DNA from 4 places in the Lysinibacillus sp. FSL K6-1151 genome. Region 2 is predicted to be linked to each of the others. Evidence: riboswitches for the same ligand, from Rfam matches in the RefSeq annotation. Region 2 holds a riboswitch; each other region holds the start of a gene.
The links. A riboswitch is a leader RNA that binds a small molecule or an ion and turns the genes downstream of it on or off. The one in region 2 is predicted to bind S-adenosylmethionine.
Positions count from the first base shown of each region.

Region 1 (5,521 bases), 780 kb from region 2:
TTTTCTAAATCTGCAAAGCAAATGGGGAAGGGGGCTTGTGCAGTAATATTTTTTAAGAGTAGATCACCATCAGTTATGTTTGTCATCGTTACTACCTCACTTATTTATTGAAAATAGGCTTTCTTTTGTTTAAGAAGGCTTGAATACCTTCGTTATAATCATCTGAACTAAATGAATTAAGAACGATCTGTGCCAGCTCATCGCTTTCTTCGTTTTCACCATCTACAATTGCTTGGATCATTTTTTTGATGCCTGCGTTTGCAATGGAGGATTTACTTAATAGATGTTCAGCAAAATGCAGCGTGGCACTTTCAATATCCTCTGGCTCATGTAAGGCTGTGATTAAACCGATGTTTTTTCCATCTTGTGCTGTAAAAATGTTGGCTGTGTATAAAATCTCTTTCGCCTTGGCAACACCAACAAGATTGATGAGACGCTTTGTACTTTCAAGATTATAGACAATACCAATATTCGCCGCTGTGATGCCAAGCTTACTCTTTGGTGTCGCCATTCTAAAATCACATGCGTTGGCTAGTTCTAAGCCACCACCAATGGCTAAACCCTGAATCATAGCAATCGTCGGGTGAGGAAATTTATAGAGGGTATCAATCGCCTTTAGAGCCAAATCATTATAGGCTTTGGCATTGTCCGCGGCATAACGAATATCTAAAAACTCGCTAATATCGGCACCAGATGAAAAGGCTACTTCATTAACGCCACGGACAATTAAGAGCTTAATAGAAGAATCTACACGTAGCTGCTCAAGTTGCTCTACTATGTTCTGAAACATCGCCTTTGATAAGGAATTCCGTTTATCAGGTCGGTTTAACACTAACGTTGCAATATAACCATTTTTCTCTACATAAATTTCAGTTGTCATTGTCATTCTCCTCTTAATCCTTTTTCAATTTCGCAGCGAAGCGGTTGCCGATGGATTGAATGCTTTGCACAAGAATGATTAAGATAAAGACAGTTGCATACATAACATCGACCTCATAGCGTAAATGACCATAACGATAGGCGAGGTCACCCAAACCTCCAGCACCAACCATTCCTGCCATAGCCGTAGCACCGATTAAACCAATTGTGGCAATTGTTAAGCCTAAAATAATAGATGGACGAGCTTCACGTAATAGCACATGCCAAATAATATGGCGACGTTTAATACCCATGGCTGTGTAGGCTTCTACCACTCCCGAATCCACCTCTAATAGCGCAGATTCCATCAGTCGAGCAATATAAGGAGCTGTATAGACAACTAGCGGAACGATAACACCTTTAACCCCAATTGTTGTGCCGACGATCAGCTTAGTAAAAGGTAGGATGAAGAATAATAAAATGATGAATGGAACAGAACGTATAATATTGATGACTAAATTAAAAAATTGATATAAAAATTTATTGTCAAAGGATTGACCTGGTCGTGTTAATACGATTAATAGCCCCAATGGAATCCCAATGAGAATGGAAAACAATAAAGAAATTCCGACCATTTGAAATGTTTCGATAATTGATTTGCCAATTACATCTGACCAATCTGTAAAAAAGCTTTGAATACTACTCATTGAATTCGCCTCCTAATTCTTCCACCGCGACGCCATTTTCCGTAAAATATGTGAGTGCCTTTTGGACAATGTGAAGTTCTCCATGTAAATGCACCACAATGTTACCAACAATGCCGTTTTTTAATTCAATAATATTTGCCGTTAAAATATTTGGTTGTACATCATACACTTTCGTAACTTCTGCTAGTAATGGCTTACCAGTACTTTCACCTAGGAAGGTTAAACGAATGACACTGCCTGAAACATTTAACTGCTCGATCAGGGAAGGGGATAAATTACGTTGTGAAATCGTATTTAAAAACTTTCTCGTTGTAGGATGCTTCGGTTTAGCAAAAAGTTCAATAGCCGTACCAAATTCCACCACTTTTCCGGACTCAAGAACAGAAACCTCATCACATATTTTCTGAATGACATTCATCTCATGTGTAATCAGCAGGATCGTAATGCCTAATTCACGGTTAATTTTTAACAACAATTCAAGAATGGCTTCGGTTGTTTCAGGGTCGAGTGCACTTGTTGCTTCGTCACTAAGTAGAACCTCTGGTTCCTGTGCCAAGGCACGTGCAATAGCAACACGTTGCTTTTGCCCACCTGAAAGTTGGTTAGGGTAGCTGTCTAGTTTGTCTGTTAATCCAACAATTTCAGCATATTTAGCCACACGGTTTTTTACCTCTTTCTCGTTATAGCCAAGTAGCTTTAAAGGAACAGCAATATTATGGTAAACGGTTGCCGTTTTTAATAGATTAAAATGTTGGAAAATCATCCCGATTTTTTGGCGTGTTTGCCGTAATTCATGAAGAGAAAGGGCAGTAATGTCCACATTGTCGATTAACACTTTTCCAGCTGTAGGTCGCTCTAGTAGATTGACGCAACGAATGAGTGTACTTTTACCTGCACCACTATAGCCAATCACACCATGAATTTGTCCTTTTTTTACATGGAGATTGATTCCATCTACAGCCTTAATGATGTCTTTTTTCGTCTTATATTCTTTTGAGATATTTTGTAATTGAATCATCCGATTGATTGCTCCTTTCTCAAGCTCCTAAAAAGCAAGAATCTGCTCGTTTTCCATAGAGGAATTTCGGCAGATTCTTCAGCTACTAGAAGCTTCCTGAATGTATTACCAGCTAGGGATTACTGAACCTTTGAATTCTTCTTCAATGAATTGACGTACTTCATCAGATTGGTAAGCCTCAACGAACTTTTTAATTGTTGGGTCATTTTCATTTTCTGCACGTACCACAATATAGTTCACATATGGAGAGTCAGTAGATTCTAAAAGAATAGCGTCATCTTTAGGATTAATGCCAGCTTCCAATGCGAAGTTTGTATTAATAGCTGCTACATCTACTTCACTAAGCTGCTTAGGAATTTGAGCTGCCTCTAATTCGATGAATTTTAAATTCTTTTTGTTTTCTTCTACATCACGGATAGAGGCTGTTAAATCTGCCCCATCTTTTAATTTTATATAGCCTGCTTCCTGTAAAACAAAGAGGGCACGAGCACCATTTGTTGGATCATTTGGTAAACCAAACGTTGCACCATCTGGAATGTCCTCAAAGGATTTATATTTTTCAGAGTAAATACCCATTGGATTTAAAATCGTTTTGCCTACTGTTACTAAATCTGTATCATGATCTTTATTAAACGTATCGAGGAAAGGCTCGTGTTGATAGCTATTTGCATCAAGATCACCTTCAGATAAAGATGTATTAGGTAAAACATAATCAGAAAATGATTTAAGCTCTACTTCTAGCCCATTTTCTTTGGCTACTTTCGCTGCAACTTCTGCGATTTGTTCGTGTGGACCAGATGTGACACCTACGACGATTTTATTTTCATTAATTGCTTCAGCTTGACCTTTACTCTCTTCTTTAGAGCCACAACCTGCTAGAGCTGCTGCTAATGTAAGACTTGCTAAACCTACTAAAAATTTATTTTTCTTTTTCATGAAAACTACCTCCAAGATTGTTTTTATCGGTTTTTGAAAATAAAAAAACTCTCTTACAAACTAAGAGAGGCTCATGAAAAAATGTCCTCTCTTATCTATCAAACGATAATCGTTTGCAGGATTTAGCACCTTCCTTCTAAAAGGAGGTTGCCGAGCTTCATAGGGCCAGTCCCTCAGCTACTCTTGATAAGAGATTTATCATATTTTTTTGTAATTCCGATAGAACTAATATAATTTATAGGTTATAGTAAGTCAATAAATATTTTTAAAATTTTTTATATTATTATAATATTTCGTCATGAAAGAGGGATAGCAATGTCTGTAAGAGTTAATTATGGTATAGGTTCATTTGGCAAGGTTGTAAGTGCTCGATTGCTAATGGGTACAGACATTATTGAAGGAATGGAGGCACTTTGTGAGGAGAACCATATTGAGTCAGCAACAATTGTTAGCTGTATAGGTAGCCTTCAAAAGAGTAGCTTTGTTTATTTAGTACCTGATGAAACATCTCAGATTAACGTAAGTTTTAGCGATGTCATAAAAAAAGAAGGGCCACTTGAATTGATCCAAGGCTCTGGCGTAGTATGTAAGCGCGATGGGGGATATGAAACACATTTCCATGGTTCTATGAGTGATCAATGGGGCGTTGTGTCAGGGGGGCATTTAATGAAGAGGGGGAACCCTGTCATTACGGCTGACATAGTGCTAGCTGAGGTTCAAGGCATCCAGCACTTTCGGAAATTTGATGAAGAAACAGGCCATGTTCAATTTTATCCATTAGAACACGGTTTACAGCAGCCAAGGAAAATTGAAAAATAGCGAAAATGTACTAACTTTTTCTTTTCACTAAGCTGCATGTTCCTTCCTGAATTAAAAAATGTTAGACCGAGCTTATAATCGGTCTAACATTTTTACTTTTGTCCCAGCCTCATGTCATGGTTAAGGGTTGAATAATTGTAATTGTTCGATTCTATGGATTGCTTCACGTAAGCGTTCCTCGCTAACAAGTAAACCAACACGGATATAGCCTTCGCCATATCGGCCGAAGCCATTGCCTGCTGCTACAGCGATATCAGCCTTTTCCAATAATAAATCGGCAAACTGCTCGCTAGTATAGCCGAATGGTACAGGGAGCCATGCGAAGAAGGAGCCTTTTGGAGCCGTTACATGCCAACCAATTCTTTGAGCTTCTTCAATGAGTACATTGCGGCGACCTTCATAGGTAGCTCGCAGTTCATCCACACATTCTTGGGAAGCTGTAAGTGCCGTTGCTGCTGCTTGTTGAATAGCAGGGAATTGACTACAAAACAGATGATCCTGAATTAGATTAATGGCAGCAATAATGTCGGCATTACCGACAGCGAAGCCTATACGCCAGCCTGCCATATTATAAGTTTTGGAGAGTGTATACATTTCAATTCCTACTTCTTTTGCCCCCTCAGCTTGTAGGAAGCTAATAGGTTTATTACCGTCAAATCCTATTGCCCCATAAGCAAAATCATGTGATACGATAATATTGTGTTCCTTCGCAAAGCGAACGGTCTCTTCAAAAAATGCAAGTGTTGCTGTACCACCTGTAGGGTTGTTTGGGTAATTTAGGTAAAGTAGCTTCGCCTTCTCTTTCACTTCATCAGGTAATGCATGATAATTAGGTAAGAAATCATTTGCAGCTAAAAGTGGCATCACTTCAAAATGGACATCACCTAATACGACACCTGATAAGTAATCTGGATAGCCAGGGTCTGGTAAGAGCATCGTATCACCTGGATTTAATACGGCTAAAGGTAGCTCAACGAGACCAATTTTTGTCCCGCCAAGAATCGCTACCTCTGTGTCAGGATTTAGATTCACATTATATTCACGTTTATAATAGTCGGCAGCTGCTTGGCGTAATTCAGTGATACCGCGAAATGGTGAATATTTGTGATTTTGTGGATTTTCAGCCGCCTCCTGTAATGCTTGAATGATATGAGGGGGCGTTGGTTGATCGGGATTTCCTTGA
Region 1 is NZ_CP152040.1:477,460-482,980, forward strand. It holds gene MHI04_RS02235 (alpha-hydroxy acid oxidase) at 1-86, opposite strand, end outside; gene MHI04_RS02240 (enoyl-CoA hydratase-related protein) at 101-880, opposite strand; gene MHI04_RS02245 (methionine ABC transporter permease) at 894-1,565, opposite strand; gene MHI04_RS02250 (ATP-binding cassette domain-containing protein) at 1,558-2,583, opposite strand; gene MHI04_RS02255 (MetQ/NlpA family ABC transporter substrate-binding protein) at 2,689-3,519, opposite strand; SAM riboswitch class I at 3,608-3,712, opposite strand; gene MHI04_RS02260 (PPC domain-containing DNA-binding protein) at 3,835-4,338, shown strand; gene MHI04_RS02265 (pyridoxal phosphate-dependent aminotransferase) at 4,459-5,521, opposite strand, start outside.
Region 1: another riboswitch for S-adenosylmethionine. It lies ahead of MHI04_RS02255 (MetQ/NlpA family ABC transporter substrate-binding protein); the one in region 2 lies ahead of MHI04_RS21055 (cyclase family protein).

Region 2 (5,521 bases):
GCAGCGGAAAGCTAGAAATAGATCATAACACCATTCATCTTAGTGAAGAAAAGTGCATATCGATTCCTCCTAATAACACGGCTAATATACGCATTCAAAACGAGCACCTTTGTTTTTATCAATTACAGTTCAACATTGTCCATCTTAGCAATAAACAGACTACTACTAGCCCTTTTACGCGTGTCAAAGAGCAACGTCTTCTCCCCTTTTCGCAATGTCGTAGACTGCTAGAAGCCATTTATCAGAACCGTCTAGCGGAGGATGAGCACACCATCTTTGAGCAGCATGTACACTTTCAAGAGCTGATGTTATTGCTCTTACATCAAACAATACCCAAGCTGGTGCAAAAAAATGATCGTCAATCTGTTGAGCAATCCATTAACTATTTGCATAAACATTTTGAAAAAGAGTGGACTGTCGAGCAGTTGGCAGAGCTAGCTGATGTTCCAAGATGGAATTATACCCGTATGTTCAAAGAGATTACAGGGCAAATCCCTCTTCACTATTTAAATAACATTCGCATTGAAAAAGCCAAGCAATTATTAATGACAACAAATGATCGGGTATTTGAAATTAGTCAGTCTATCGGATTTAATAATGAGTATTATTTCAATCGTCGTTTTAAAGAACATGTCGGCATCTCTCCAGGACAATATCGAAGAAACCAAAGCAGCAATCTACGTGTATTTGCACCATTCTTAGAAGATTTCTTTGTCGCCCTTGGGATTACACCAATTGCTCAATTCAGTCATCCAAAATGGGGAAAACAAGACTATTTAGGTCTACAAGAAGTGCCTGATATCGATGTACAAAATGGAGAAATGGATCGACTCCTTCACTATAAACCAACATTAATTATGCTAGATGCAGGTATAGAGCGATGGGAATCCTGTCATCATTTAAATGAAGTAGCTCCCATCTGTCATATCTCACATCCTGGAGAGAACTGGCAGTCTACTTTGTTTAAGATTGCTGATTTAACAGGAAAAACCGCCTTGATGCAAGACGTGATCCTACAATATGAGGATAAGGTACAGCAAGCAAAAGGAATTCTTAGTAAATCCGTTTATGGGCAAAGTGTGGCATTTCTTCGCATTTCAGCCATTGGCATTACTCTATATGCGGGTCCTGAATGTGGCTATACGGGGCCAATTTTATATCGTGACCTCGGTTTAATGCCACATCCACTTGTCTGGAGTATTCCGCACAATCAACGTAAAGCACCACTGACATTTGATCAATTGCTGCAATTAGATGCGGATCATTTATTTATTACTTTTGATAAACAACATTCCATTTACGAGAACGAGGAGCGTACGATTTTAAAAACTTCTATGTGGAAAAATCTAGCTGCAGTTAAAACCAACTGTGTATATGAAGTGGATTTTTTAACATGGATGAATTACGGTATTCTGTCTCATAGTAAAAAAATTGATGATGTCTTACATGTTCTCGGCTAAAAGAGGAAGCTCACTTTGGCTTCCTTTTTAAATGATTAGGACAGACATTGCACTGCAAAATAACACCTAAAGACGTTTAGCTACATAAGATAAGATATCAGCTATAGGATAGGAGGAATTACATTGTATTACAATCCTTATCCGTACTTTGTTCATCCTTATCATTACCCAACGTCGCCACTTGCCCAGCAGCTTGCCGTTAGACCTATTCCTCAACATTTGGCAATGCCGAACACTACCCCCTTTCCACCTGTCGACACACATAAATTAAAAATGTCAGCTACACGGATAAAGGCGATCATGCAACAGGCTCAATTGCTTACGGATAAAATTGATAGCTCTCAACAATTTGCACATGATCTAATGAATGCTGCACAGCTTTCAAATAAAACAGAGGTTGATAAATTAATCACATCAACAGGCATTACGATGAAATTTGATGCAAATTATACACCAGACAATTTCAGAATACGTCTTATGGATAATGGTTGTTGTGGCATAACCATAAATTTAAGTTGGTAAAAAAATTTACCCTTATATCTCTATCGAACTTGTAAACTATAAAATTCTATGCTAAAGTGTTTTTATTATTATTTCTGAAAATTCTTATATCACTTTTCTTATCGAGAGAGACGGAGGGATTGGCCCGATGAAGTCTCAGCAACCAGCTCAACAGTATGGTGCTAATTCCAATTGGCAAAATTTTAAGCCTGAAAGATGAGAAGAAGAACTACCGTTGCTTATTCTGGAGTCCTCTTCTAAGGGGACTCTTTTTTATGTTCTACTAATTTTAACAGAAAGCAGTGAAATCAATGTCAAACCAACTTTTACAAGCATTACAATTATTAAAATCAAAACAATGGGTTGATTTAACACATACATTCGGCCCTAATTCCCCACATTTTTTTATGTTTGAAGATGCTAAATTTGAAACATTATTCTCTCATGATGACGGGTTCTTCGCACAACAATTCACGTTCCCAGGACAATATGGCACACATATCGACCCACCCATTCATTTTGTGCGAGACTCCCGCTATCTAGAAGAATTAGAACTAAAAGAACTAGTTCTTCCTCTTGTCGTTATTGATAAATCACGAGAAGCTGCTAGCAATCATGACTTCTCGCTAAGTGTGCAAGATATTTTTGATTTTGAAGCACAACATGGAGTAATTGAAGCAGGTACCTTTGTAGCGCTACGTACGGATTGGAGTAAGCGCTGGCCAGATAAAGAGGCATTTAGTAACCAAGATATGGATGGACATAACCATATACCAGGCTGGGGCTTAGAGGCTTTACAATTTTTATTGAAGGAACGTCAAATAAGTGCACTTGGCCATGAAACATTTGATACTGATTCAGCCGCTGATTTTCACAAAAATGGTAAGCTAGATGGCGAATACTTCGTGCTTGAACAAAACATCTATCAAATTGAGTTGATGACTAACTTGGACAAGCTACCTGCGAAGGGGGCAATTATCTTCAATATCGTCCCTAAGCCTGAAAAGGCATCTGGATTCCCTGTACGCTCATTTGCTATTTTGCCATAACACAAAGGTCTGTACGATTCATGTGTTGAATCATACAGACCTTTATTTTCGTATATTTCTTTTTTTGAATAGATAGTAAACGATGAGCATTACGAGGCCAAACAATAGGATAAGATAAATACTATAATGAGATAAATAATAACCAACAAACCGCCACTTCTCCCCAAGCATCCTCCCTAACGTTATAAATGTGAAAGTCCAGATAAATGCCCCTGTATAGGCAAAAAAAGCAAACTTTCTATATGGATAATTATTAATTGCCGCAATATAGGCTGTCAGATGCCGTACACCAGGTATAAAATAGCCTATTAATAATAAAGTTGGCCCAATTTTAGTAAACAGTTGTTTTGTAAAATCAATTTTTTGCTCCGTAATATGAATTTTGGGTCCATATTTCTGCAATAATGGTAAGCCAAAACGATAGCCGATATAGTAGCTTAAGGTAATACCGCCAACTGCACCAATCATTGCACTTACTAAAGCGGGAATGTGTTCAAGGCTTTCTATATAAACACTGTAGCCAACATATGTTAGAAAGACCTCATCAGGTAGTGGCAACCCAACAATGCCTCCAATTAGGATCACGATAATACCCAAATACCCGTAATGTTCAATTAGAGATTGCACATGATGTGCCATATAACACCCCACCCAAAATTTATTAAAACTCATTGATTAACAAGTTCCTTCAATAGATCTAAGAGAACCTGAAGCATCGACTTTAAGACCTTCAGCAGCTTTATATCATTTGAAACTGCCGTAAAGCAAAGTCAATACCACCTTCAGTGGAACTCTTTGTAACAAAATTCGCAACTGCTTTTAGAGCTGCGCTACCATTTCCCATCGCGATACCTAGCCCTACATGCTCTAACATATCAATATCATTATCCCCATCTCCAAAAGCAATAGCATTCTCAGGACCAATGTTAAAATGGTCTAGTACCGCTTCAACAGCTATCGATTTGGCAACATCCTGCTGTAATACATTTACAATATAAGGATGCCATCGCTGCCAAAATATATGCGGAAATTGGCTAGCATATCTTTTTTCAGCCTCCTCATCTGCATATAGACACATGAGAAAAACTTCTTCATCCACAATTTTTTCATTCACAACCGGAAAATTTCGTAAAGATAGAGTTGCCTGCATCGCATTGAAAGCAGCTGGATGCTGAATGCCATTCATCGATAGTTGCTCTGTAAAAAATGTGAGGCTATGCTGCTGTTCACGTGCAAAAGCTTGTACATTTTGAACAATATCTTTAGCAATAGGTGTTTTATGTATGATTAAATCCTTATGTTTCACATATGCCCCATTTGCTGTAATAAAGGTTTCAATCCCTAGCGCTTGTATCTCCTGACACATCGATAAAGGTCTTCCTGTAGCCGCTACAAGGTGAATTCCTCTCTCCTGCAAAAGTTGAATGGCCTTCTTTGTGCTTTCTTCCACACAGCCATCCTCGTAATTAATCAGTGTTCCATCCATATCAAAAAATATGATATTATAATTCATCTTAAGCCGCCTTTATAAAACAGTACTTTAGAATCACAAACATTTAATTCATTCCTTATACTTAATGAAAAGTATGAAAGTATTTTGACAAACTTTCAGCAAACTCTATAACTTACATTAACAGCACCGATAAATACTATTACAAGCATAGATTTAATGACAATTAACTATAAAACAGATGAATATTTTTATTTTAATAATTCTAAAGGAGTATACCAAAGAACACAGAATTGTTAAAATAAAAGATATCTACTTAAATACATTGAACGATAAACATTTACGTATAAATAGAGCAAAAGAAACAAAATTTTAGAGCCTGCAAAGGAGTTGATTCTTATGGCATTTAACATTTACTACTATGAAAGTAGTGTAGATTGTAAATTTTGCAAAAAGCATTTTACAACTTATAAAGTACGCCCTAATCGATATAAAATCATCGAGGAGCAAACAGATTTCATGCCTGTTTATGATGGCTTAAATCCTTTGCTGTATGAGGTTGCTGTTTGTCCCCATTGCGGCTATGCCTACCATAAGTCTATGACACGGACATATGGACCTTTCATGCAACTCATTGATGAAATTTACATTAAAGAGCTCCAGAAGCCGATGGATATTTGTCAGGAACGTACAATCGATGATGCCATTGTCAGTTTTAAGCTTGCTTATTTGGTATCACGTGCTTCCATGGAGGAATCCCTTTTAATGGCGAATTTCGCCTTGAAAATTGCTTGGCTTTATCGTTTAAAAACCGATGAGGAATCCGAAAAGCGTTACCTTTTTGCAGCTAGAGACTTTTATAGTAAATCCTTTGCATCCAATCAGGAGGGTGGAGAAAGAATCCAGTTTTTACATGCTGAATTAAGCCTTCGACTCGGTGATATTGTAGAAGCTAAAAAAGGATTCTCACGTTTAATTGCCGATCGAAATGTATCACCAAAATATCGAAAGCTTGCGCGTAATCGTTGGGAAAATTATAAATATGACGAACAACCTATAAC
Region 2 is NZ_CP152040.1:4,345,083-4,350,603, forward strand. It holds gene MHI04_RS21045 (helix-turn-helix domain-containing protein) at 1-1,460, shown strand, start outside; gene MHI04_RS21050 (hypothetical protein) at 1,584-1,982, shown strand; SAM riboswitch class I at 2,078-2,184, shown strand; gene MHI04_RS21055 (cyclase family protein) at 2,273-3,010, shown strand; gene MHI04_RS21060 (DedA family protein) at 3,053-3,649, opposite strand; gene MHI04_RS21065 (Cof-type HAD-IIB family hydrolase) at 3,750-4,523, opposite strand; gene MHI04_RS21070 (DUF2225 domain-containing protein) at 4,860-5,521, shown strand, end outside.

Region 3 (5,521 bases), 500 kb from region 2:
GTCCTCGAATTGTCCAAACCTTTTCTCCTAAAGCCTCTAACTCCTCTTGTAAAATATTATCTAGTACAGGATTTAGCACAAAATCCTTTACTTCATTTTGGAATCGTTCAATTTTTACCGTTGCCCCGGTTGCTAGTGCAGCACCTTCAGCAATTGCACGTACCTTTACTGATACCTCCTCTGTTTTTTTCCATGAATCCGCACGAATGAAGAATCTTGCTGCTGCATATTCAGGAATAATGTTTGGTGCATCCCCACCATGTGTAATAATTCCATGAATTCGAACATCTGTAGGAAGCTGCTGGCGTAGAGCATTAATCCCAACAAAAAGCTGGATCACTGCATCTAATGCATTAATTCCTTCCTCAGGAGCCCCTGATGCATGTGCGGCTTTCCCGTAAAAATGAAAATCAAGTGGATCAACGGCAAGTGTTTCGCTTGTTAGAGATGTTTTTCCTGCTGGATGAATCATTAAAGCGACATCTACTTCCTTTAAATAGCCATGTGCTACAAAGCTTCCCTTTGCACTGCCGTTTGGACCACCCTCTTCAGCAGGTGTTCCTAAGACGACGACACTTCCACCGGTTTCATCTAATGTTTTAGAAAGAGCAATTCCGGCTGCGACACTCGTTGTTCCGATAATATTATGACCACAGGCATGCCCTAAACCTGGAAGAGCGTCATATTCAGCAAGAAAGGCAATTGTTGAACCAGGTTTTCCACTGTCTTTCACTGCATAAAAGGAGGTTTCATGTCCAGCAACGGCTGTGTCTACTTTAAATCCTGCATTCGTCAAGATTTCTACATGCTTTTGACTTGCGAAAAACTCCTGATTCCCTATTTCTGGATTGGCATGGATTGCCTGGCTAGTTTCAATATACAATGCTTGATTTGTTTCAATGGATTCCTGGATTAGTTCAATTCCCGATAAAGTTTTGCTCATATTTATCTCCCCCTATAGTCCTTTGCTTTGTTTTATTAACTCATCTTTTGATAAATCAACAACAATAGATCCTCCATTTGTTTCTGCCTCGACTGCCTTCATTACGTCTTCCTCATGATACAGCTCGACAATTCTCTGATATGTTTTATTATCTTGATCATCTGCTCGTGCAGCAAAAATGTTCACATAAGGTAAGGCGTTTGGATCGTTGGCATCTTCAAGATAAATGGGGTCCTTTACGGGATCAAACCCAGCTTGTCCAGCAACTCCATTATTAATAACGGATGCAACTACATCTGGTAATACACGTGGTGTTTGTTGAGCTACAATCGGTAAAATGTCTAAATCTTTCGGGTTGTCGACGATTTTACTTGGGTCACCGAAGAGACCAAAATCATCTGCCAATTTAATTAAGCCAGCTGATTCTAATAATCTTAATGCACGAGCCTGGTTGGAAGGGTCATCAGGGATAGCAATTTTGTCACCTTTTTTAATTTCGTTAACATCCTTCACTTTCTCTGAATATATTCCCATTGGAGCAATAACAGTAGCACCGATTGGAACTAAATCGACATTATTTTCTTTAGTAAATTGTGTTAGAAACGCGATATGCTGAAAGGAATTAATATCAATTTCTTTATTTGCTAATGCCTGATTCGGCAATGTATAGTCAGAGAACTCAACAAGCTCAATTTCAATCCCTTCCTTTTTAGCTTTCTCTTTTAAAATCGGCCATACTTCACCATCTGTTCCAGTTACACCAATCTTTACTTTTTCTTCTTTTTTAGCATTATCTGTAGCTGAATCAGACCCACAGGCAGCCAATGCTAATACGGCTGTTAAAACTAATAAAATACTAAACCACTTTTTCATTATTAATCTCCTCTTTCGTTGTTTTATTCAAATGAAAAATGTCCTTCTTACCGTCGCATAATTTTTCTTGATAGCTTATTCCCAATCCACTGCGCAATTTGTACAAGAATAATAAGAATAATAACGGTCACAAGCATGACACTTCCATCAAAGCGTTGATAACCATATGTCATTGCAATATGACCTAAACCGCCTCCGCCAACTGTACCAGCCATTGCAGAGAAATCTATTAAACCGACTGTCACAAACGTTAAGCCTAAAATTAACGGTCCAAGTGCCTCTGGAATTAATACAGTAAAAATAATTTGTAGAGGACTTGCTCCCATTGCCTTTGCGGCTTCAATTACCCCAGGGTCAATGCTAACTAAGTTATTCTCTACTACTCTCGCAATACCAAATGATGAGGCAATCGTCATTGGAAAGATTGCTGCCCACGTACCAATCGTTGTTCCAACAACCATTCTTGTTAATGGGCTAATGGCCACTAGAAAAATAATAAATGGAACTGGGCGAATAATATTAATTAAAAAATTTAACAATTGAAACACGAATTTGTTCTCTAAAATATTTCCTTTTCGTGTCACATATAGTAGTAAACCTATTGTTATACCAAGAATAGAACCGAAGATAAGGGTTATAATAACCATTAAAATCGTTTCACCCGTAGATTCAAAAATACGGGGCCAAAAAGTCGTCCAATCAACCTTCATTGAATTTTACCTCCTCAACAGTTACAATGTCTTGTAATTCAGTAAGAACACTAGGTATTTTATCGCTATGTCCCTCAAATGAGACGAGCAAGTTCCCATAGAACTTCTCCTGAATTTCTCGGACAGAGCCATAGACGATATTAACGTCCACATCAAATTTTCTTGTTACGCGAGAAAGGATAGGATCGCTAGCAATATCACCTTTAAAAATAACACGGTATAAATTTTTGCCGCCTTTTTTTCTCCATTCCTCTAATAGAGATGCAGATGGTCGATCTTGCTGAACCGATTGAATAAACCGTTGAGTCGTTAAATGCTGTGGATTTGTAAATATATCAAAAACTGAATTAGATTCAATTACTGCTCCATTTTCCATGACTGCTACTCTGTCACATATTTGTTGGATGACATTCATCTCATGTGTGATTAGCAAAATAGTGATTCCTAAATCCTTGTTTACTTTTTTGAGAAGGCGGAGAATTTCCCCAGTTGTATCTGGATCGAGCGCTGAGGTTGCTTCATCACAAATTAATATATCAGGGGAGGTAGCAAGCGCCCTCGCAATGCCAACCCGCTGTTTTTGGCCTCCAGATAATTGCTCAGGGTAATCGTTCGCTTTTTCTGTAAGACCAACAAAACTAAGAAGTTCTGCAACTCTTTCATTAATTTCTTTTTTAGGCACTCCCGCCAGCTTAAGTGGATAGGCTACATTTCCAGCTACCGTTCTTGAGGAGAATAAGTTGAAATTTTGAAAAATCATGCCGATTCTTCTTCTCAGCTTTCTTACCTCTTTTGGTGTGAGCGAATTAATATCAACACCTTGTACTTGAACAGTGCCGTGGGTTGGACTTTCTAATAGATTCACAAGCCGCAATAATGTGCTCTTTCCTGCACCACTAAATCCAATAATTCCAAAAATCTCTCCTTGCTGAATTGAAAGAGATACATCTTTCACTGCATTCACTTCACGATCACCAAATTTAAAGGTTTTCGCTACATTCTGAAATTCAATCATTTACTTGCTCAACTCCCTATTTAAAAATAAAGAACAAAAAGGACCTTCCTTTTGTTCTTATCGATTAAGAAAAAAGGAAGGTCCCCACTATTGAAGAAACTACTTCCTTCTCATCTTTCAAATGTAAGTACATTTGCAGGAATTGGCACGGTATTATGTTAATAACCCGCTGCCGAGACTTCATTGGGCCTGTCCCTCAGTCTCTCTGGATAAGAAGAAATTATCGTATTTAATTGTCTGTTAAGATTTAAACAATACTATAATGCTTGATGAATTATATGTCAACATTTCTTTTAAAAAGTTTTATTAGAAAAATAAATCCATTTACTGTTATAACAGCAGGAGTACATTGGTAGCCGCGTTTTTTCTAGTGAAATAATTTATGCTTATGTTACTGAGGATGTCAATGAGCAGGCAGCCATAAAAAGGTTCAATTTGAAAATTGCCTACTTCCAAATTGAACCTTTCCGTTATTCTAAAACGCCCTTTTCTCGTAAACTAGCAATTTGTTCATCATTATAGCCAAGTGCAGTTAATACTTCTTCATTATGCTCTCCAAGCTTGGCACCGACATACTTGTACTCAGGCTCAGTGCCATCAAATTTAAAGGCAGAAGCAATTTGCTGTTGCATGGTGCCATCGCTTTTTGGAATATCGACGATCATGCCGCGAGCCTTCAACTGTGGATGCTCACATGCTTCTGGAAAAGTGAGTACAGGCTCTACACAACCTTCAAAATCCTCGTTAAATACCTCAAGCCATTCCTCATATGTCTTTGATAGAAAGGCATCATGAACAGCCTCTTTAAAGCGTATTTGCGTATAGTAAGAATCATTAAAGGTATTATCAATCAACTCAGGAATGTCGAGTGCTTCACAGAGCAGTTTACGAAATTGAGGTTCTAAGCTACCGACAGAGAAGAAGCGTCCATCTTTTGTTTTGTAAAAATCATAGTAACTGCCTCCGTTTAAAATTTCTTGCTCTGGCTGTGGTACACGACCACCCCCAATAAACGCAGCACCATACATAGCATTCAGCGAAAAGACAGCATCTGTCATACTAATATCTATGAATTGTCCTTCGCCTGTTTTTTCACGATGAAGGGCAGCAGCCAGTACCCCAATTGCGGCATGCATTGTCCCTCCAGCTATATCAGCTAGTTGAACCCCCATGGAGACAGGCTTTTTATCCTTATGGCGTGAATAATCGAGTAAGCCTGCTAAAGATAAATAGTTATTATCGTGTCCAGGTCGATTGCTATAAGGTCCAGTTTGTCCGTAACCAGTAATCGCACAATAGATAACCTTTGGATTTATTTCCTTTAGAGCTTCATAGCCAATGCCAAGGCGTTGCATGACACCAGGCCGAAAACCTTCGATAATAACGTCATACTCTTGCACCAGTGATTTTACAATGTCTATAGCCTCTGGTGATTTAAGATTTAATGTAATTGATTTTTTAGATCGATTTAAATGTTGATGAATGTAAGCCTCATGATCTTCATCATAGGGAGGCATAATTCGTGTTAAATCAACGCGCTTTGAAGATTCAACATGGATGACATCTGCTCCTAAATCAGCAAAAATCATTGTCGCCATTGGCCCTGGTAGTAATGCAGAAAAATCGAGAATTTTTAACCCTTGTAAAATGCCCAAATCTTCCAACCCCTTTTTGTGTAGGCTACACGACCATCCCATTGATGGAAGCGTAGCGCTTTTCTCATAATCCCCATTGTGTGAAAAGCGTAACGTTCGATTCTGTATTAATACAGTTTATTTTATTTTAAAGAGTATTATAACAGAATAGACCTTAACTTGCCTATGCTATTTTTCATTATAAAATAAACATTTCAACTTTCATATGTCAGAATAACAATAAAAGTAAAAAAATTTAGAATTTAGATTTTTTATCAAATTTCAGACAATAGTTGTCAGTTGTTAGAATATTTAATTTAAGAAAATAAATTGTAGAATTTTGTTT
Region 3 is NZ_CP152040.1:202,090-207,610, forward strand. It holds gene MHI04_RS00995 (M20 family metallopeptidase) at 1-943, opposite strand, end outside; gene MHI04_RS01000 (MetQ/NlpA family ABC transporter substrate-binding protein) at 956-1,816, opposite strand; gene MHI04_RS01005 (methionine ABC transporter permease) at 1,864-2,526, opposite strand; gene MHI04_RS01010 (methionine ABC transporter ATP-binding protein) at 2,516-3,541, opposite strand; SAM riboswitch class I at 3,649-3,757, opposite strand; gene MHI04_RS01015 (CaiB/BaiF CoA-transferase family protein) at 4,012-5,196, opposite strand.
Region 3: another riboswitch for S-adenosylmethionine. It lies ahead of MHI04_RS01010 (methionine ABC transporter ATP-binding protein); the one in region 2 lies ahead of MHI04_RS21055 (cyclase family protein).

Region 4 (5,521 bases), 800 kb from region 2:
TTATCAGTGTCAGGATTTAATGCCAGATTATAAAAGTAATTTCCTGCAAAAAAACCAGCGCCAACAAATAAAGCTAACAACATTATAAGAATAGAAAATAGTATTTTATATTTTTTTGTCATATGTATCTCCCTAATACTAGCTACCTTCAAGGTAAAGAAAAAGAGAACGAATGAATTCGTTCCCTTTGATTCTTGTGTCTAGTCGTTATTTTAATGGGCCACCAAGTGTAGTAATGGCATCAGAAACGTTTGAGAATTTCTTGAAGTTTTCGTTGAATAAGCCTGCAAGTTCAGCAGCTTTCGCATCATATGCAGCTTTATCTGCCCATGCTTCACGAGGATTTAACACTTCTGACGGTACACCTTCAACTGCTGTTGGAATGTGTAAACCGAAGACAGCATCTTGTGTCGTTTCAACATTTGTTAATTTTCCGTCGATTGCTGCACGTACCATTGTGCGTGTGTAAGACAGCTTCATACGGCTACCTGTACCATATTCGCCACCAGTCCAACCAGTGTTCACTAGGAATACTTGTGCACCATGCTCGTCAATTTTTTGACCTAACATTTCTGCGTACACTGTTGCTGGAAGTGGAAGGAATGGAGAACCGAAGCAAGTAGAGAATACTGGTTCTGGCTCTGTTACACCGCGTTCAGTTCCAGCAAGCTTAGAAGTGAAACCGCTTAGGAAGTGGTACATTGCTTGCTCTTTTGTTAATTTACTGATTGGAGGTAATACGCCAAACGCATCAGCTGTTAGGAAGATGATTGTTTTTGGATGACCTGCAACAGAAGGATCAACAATATTTTCGATGTATTGGATTGGATAAGCTACACGTGTATTTTCTGTTAATGAACCATCATCATAGTCACAAATACGAGTTTCTGGATCAACAGCTACGTTTTCTAAAACAGAACCGAAGCGGATTGCATTGTAGATTTCTGGTTCTTTCTCAGCAGAAAGGTTGATTGTTTTTGCATAGCAGCCACCCTCAATGTTGAATACACCATTATCAGACCAGCCGTGTTCATCGTCACCAATTAGCTTACGATCTGGATCAGCGGATAATGTCGTTTTACCAGTACCAGATAGACCGAAGAATAATGCCACATCGCCAGCTTCACCAACGTTTGCTGAACAGTGCATTGAAAGGATACCTTGCTGTGGTAATAAGTAGTTCATGATACCAAAAATAGATTTTTTCATTTCACCAGCATATTCAGTACCACCGATTAAGATCATTTTCTTTTCAAGTGATACAATGATGAAAGTTTCAGAAGCAGTACCATCAACTGCAGGGTCTGCTTTAAAGTTAGGAGCAGAGATGACAGTGAAGTCTGCAACATGAGAAGTTAATTCTTCTTCAGTTGGACGGATAAATAATTGATGAGCAAAAAGGTTGTGCCAAGCGTATTCATTAATTACTTGGATGCTTAATTGTGAATCTTTGTCAGCACCTGCGAAGCCTTTAAATACGAATAACTCGTCACGTTCTTTTAAATATTTTATTACTTTTACATATAAGTTATCGAACACTTCAGAAGAAATCGGTTGGTTGACTTTACCCCAGTCAATTTGATCTTTTGTGCTTTCTTCTTCTACCGTATATTTATCTTTAGGTGAACGACCAGTGTATTTGCCAGTTTCTGCACGAACTGCGCCATCTACTGTTAACATTGCTTCACCACGAGATGTAGCTTTTTCTGCTAATTGTGGTACTGAAAGTTGAACATTAATGTTACCGCCGTTTAATAATTCCTTCAGTTCGTTTGCAATTTCTACTGAATTCATCGATTAAATACCATCCTTTTTTATAGTATTCCCTTGATTTAGAGGGATTTTTTCTTAATTTCAAAAATAGTATAACACAATTGCTTAAATAATCTATACTAATTAAGAAATTATTTTAGAGTTTTTATCACTTTTCAATAAACTGACAAAAAATAATGTTTTTCGAGTAGAATCCGATCAATCCTACTGTAATTAGGCGCAAAAATTGAGCCACACATATGTTACCACAAGTAGCTAGGTATGTTGTAGGGATTAATTTGCTTCTATTTACATCATCATCCAAGTATGAAAAGTTTTTGTGTAATCAGTTCCTTCCTTTCTATACAGTAATACATAAGAAAATATTTGACAACGTTCAACCTTTTCAGTAACATGAAATTGAACGGATACTCTTATCCCGAGCTGGTGGAGGGTCAGGCCCTGTGAAACCCGGCAACCTGCATGTTTTATTTCACATCATGCGTTGGTGCCAACCTGATGCAAGGGAACATCCCTTGAACGATAAGAGTGAAAGGTTACGAAGTCATTATTCCTTTCCTCATGTGCAGTAACGTGAGTAAAGGATTTTTTTATTGCTAAAAAAGAATGTAAAGGTAAGTATATGTAGTTCTTTCCTTATTATAATGACAGATCTTTCGAAATCCTCGTGTTAAAAGCAGCAGTAACGGCTTGAGAGTTCAATCCTTAGGAGCGGACTTGACATGGGTAATGAGTACCGTATTCATACACAACTACTTTTTGTAAGAGTAATAGGAGGAAAACCAAATGACAAACCGTCGACTGTTTACATCAGAGAGTGTAACAGAAGGACATCCAGATAAGATTTGTGACCAAATCTCGGATGCCATTTTAGATGCTATTTTAGCAGAAGATCCAAATGCACGTGTAGCGTGTGAAACAACTGTCACAACAGGATTAGTATTAGTAGCAGGAGAAATAACTACTTCTACTTACGTTGATATTAAAGGTATCGTTCGTGATACTGTAGCAGAAATTGGCTATACACGTGGTAAATATGGCTTTGATGCTGAAAATCTAGCGGTGCTTGTAGCTATTGGCGAACAATCGCCTGATATTGCACAAGGTGTTGACCAAGCTTTAGAGGCTCGTGAAGGCTCTATGACAGATGCTGATATTGAAGCAATTGGTGCTGGTGACCAAGGTCTAATGTTTGGTTATGCATGTAATGAAACACCTGAACTAATGCCATTGCCAATCAGCTTAGCACATAAATTAGCACGCCGATTAACAGAAGTTCGTAAATCAGGTGAATTAGCGTATTTACGTCCTGATGGAAAAACACAAGTAACGATTGAATATGATGACAATAATGTACCTGTGCGAGTGGATACAATTGTTATTTCAACACAACATGATGAAGAAGCAACACTTGAACAAATTCAAGCTGATCTGAAAGAATTTGTTATTGCACCCGTTGTGCCAAGTGAATTATTAGATGCAAACACGAAATACTTTATTAACCCGACTGGCCGTTTTGTTATCGGTGGACCTAAAGGGGACGCTGGTTTAACAGGACGTAAAATCATTGTTGATACATACGGTGGTTATGCACGTCACGGTGGTGGCGCATTCTCTGGTAAGGATGCAACAAAGGTAGACCGTTCAGCGGCTTATGCGGCACGTTATGTAGCAAAAAACATTGTAGCAGCTGGCTTGGCAGAACGCGCTGAGGTACAACTTGCCTATGCGATTGGTGTGGCTCAACCAGTTTCCATTGCGGTTGACACATTTGGTACAGGTAAAGTGAAAGAAAGCGCAATCGTAGAGTGGGTACGTGAGCTATTTGATTTACGTCCAGCAGGTATTATTAAAATGCTAGATTTACGTCGTCCGATTTATAAACAAACGGCAGCTTATGGTCATTTTGGTCGTACAGATTTAAATGTACCATGGGAACAAATCGATAAAGCAGATGCTCTACGAGAAAAGGCACATCTATAAACTATTGAGCTAAAGTAATGAATACATTAGAAAATTATTCTAATGTATTAAAAAGGAAAGGGGCAATATTGTCCCCTTTGTTTTACAAAAAATCCCTCGCTACGATCCGTGAACATTTTGGTTACACGGAAATGCGAGGTATTTTTTTCGTTAATATTGAATTTTTGTGTATATTGTTTACTTCTGAAGGGATTTATAATATTGTCCTTTTTCTGCATATTCGCGCACGATACGTTCCATATCCTCTTTATCTTCTGCATTTAATTCACGGACTACTTTTGCCGGACGACCTAATGCTAAACTATTCGGAGGAATGACTTTACCAGGAGGTACTAGGCTTCCTGCCCCAATAAATGCACCCTCTCCAATCTCTGCCCCGTCTAATATAATGGAGCCCATACCAATTAAAGCATTTTTGCGAATTGTACAGCTATGTAAAGTGACTTGGTGTCCAACTGTTACCTCATCTTCAATAATTAGCGGAAATTTTGGGCTTTGATGTAAGCAACAAAGATCTTGGATACTGACACGTTTCCCAATAATGGTTGGGGAAACATCACCACGAATGACCGTATTAAACCAAATGGTTGTTTCAGCACCAATTGTTACGTCGCCCGTAACAGTTGCGTAATCAGCAATGAAGACAGATGGATCGATCTTTGGCATTTTATCTTTAAATGGATAAATCATGAAAATCGCCTCAATTCTTTCTATAATGTAGTATTATCGTATCAAATACGCAACTTTATGGAAATATAAAATTAAAATGAGCTATTTATTTCGATATAATCAATGTGTAATTATTTTTTAGGAGGACTATGTGAATGTGGAAATGGGAAGCTGAAGGACAAGCAAAGGCTGTGATTGCTATAGTTCATGGTGCATATGAAAATCACCGATGGTATGCATGGCTGATAGAGAAATTAAGATTGGAAGGCTTCCACATAGTCATGGGAGATTTACCTAATCATGGCGTGAATGCAAGGTTTGCTCGTGTCCATGATGAGGACTTCAAATTGTACAATAAATATACAAGAAATCTGATTGAGAATGCTTTTTCATATAATTTACCAACTTTTGTAATAGGACATGGGCTTGGAGCAACGTTAGTTCTTCACACAATGCAAAAGAAGCAATATGAATGTGCAGGCATTATTTTGACATCACCGTGGCTGCAATTAAAGCTTTTACCAGGTAAATTATCAAATGCTTTAACGAGTCTAAGTGCATTGACTGCAAATGTTAAAATGACTCACAATATTTCATATGAGAACCTTACACGCAATGTTGAAGGTAGGGACGAAATGAAAGATGAGGTACCATTCATGTCAGTCGTTTCAGTGAAATGGTATCGAGAGCTTCAGCAGATGATGAAAAATTTAGTGATGCTTCCAAAAGGTGAATTTCCGAATATGCCTATGCTCATTATGACAGCTGAGAAAGATAAAATTACGGAAACACGACAAACTCGAAATTGGCTCCATCAACAAGAGTTTACAGAGTTTCAATTTAAAGAATGGGCAAATTGCTATCACAATTTATTTCACGAAGTAGAACGAGAAGAGATTTTTATGTATATTCGTGATTTTATTAATAATGCTCTTCGAAGAATCGGTTATATCATTAAATAGGTTTTATCCCTTCCATTTACTAGAAGACTTACTTAAATATTGTTACTTAAATATAATGTTGTAATTTTCAGAAAAGTGTAATACTATAATGACTTAAAGTATGGTATTTTCAAATTGGAGGGGTAAAATGGAGG
Region 4 is NZ_CP152040.1:3,548,565-3,554,085, reverse strand. It holds gene MHI04_RS16965 (alpha/beta hydrolase) at 1-122, opposite strand, end outside; gene pckA (phosphoenolpyruvate carboxykinase (ATP)) at 208-1,794, opposite strand; SAM riboswitch class I at 2,184-2,302, shown strand; gene metK (methionine adenosyltransferase) at 2,560-3,756, shown strand; gene MHI04_RS16950 (gamma carbonic anhydrase family protein) at 3,934-4,446, opposite strand; gene MHI04_RS16945 (alpha/beta hydrolase) at 4,581-5,387, shown strand; gene MHI04_RS16940 (alanine/glycine:cation symporter family protein) at 5,515-5,521, shown strand, end outside.
Region 4: another riboswitch for S-adenosylmethionine. It lies ahead of metK (methionine adenosyltransferase); the one in region 2 lies ahead of MHI04_RS21055 (cyclase family protein).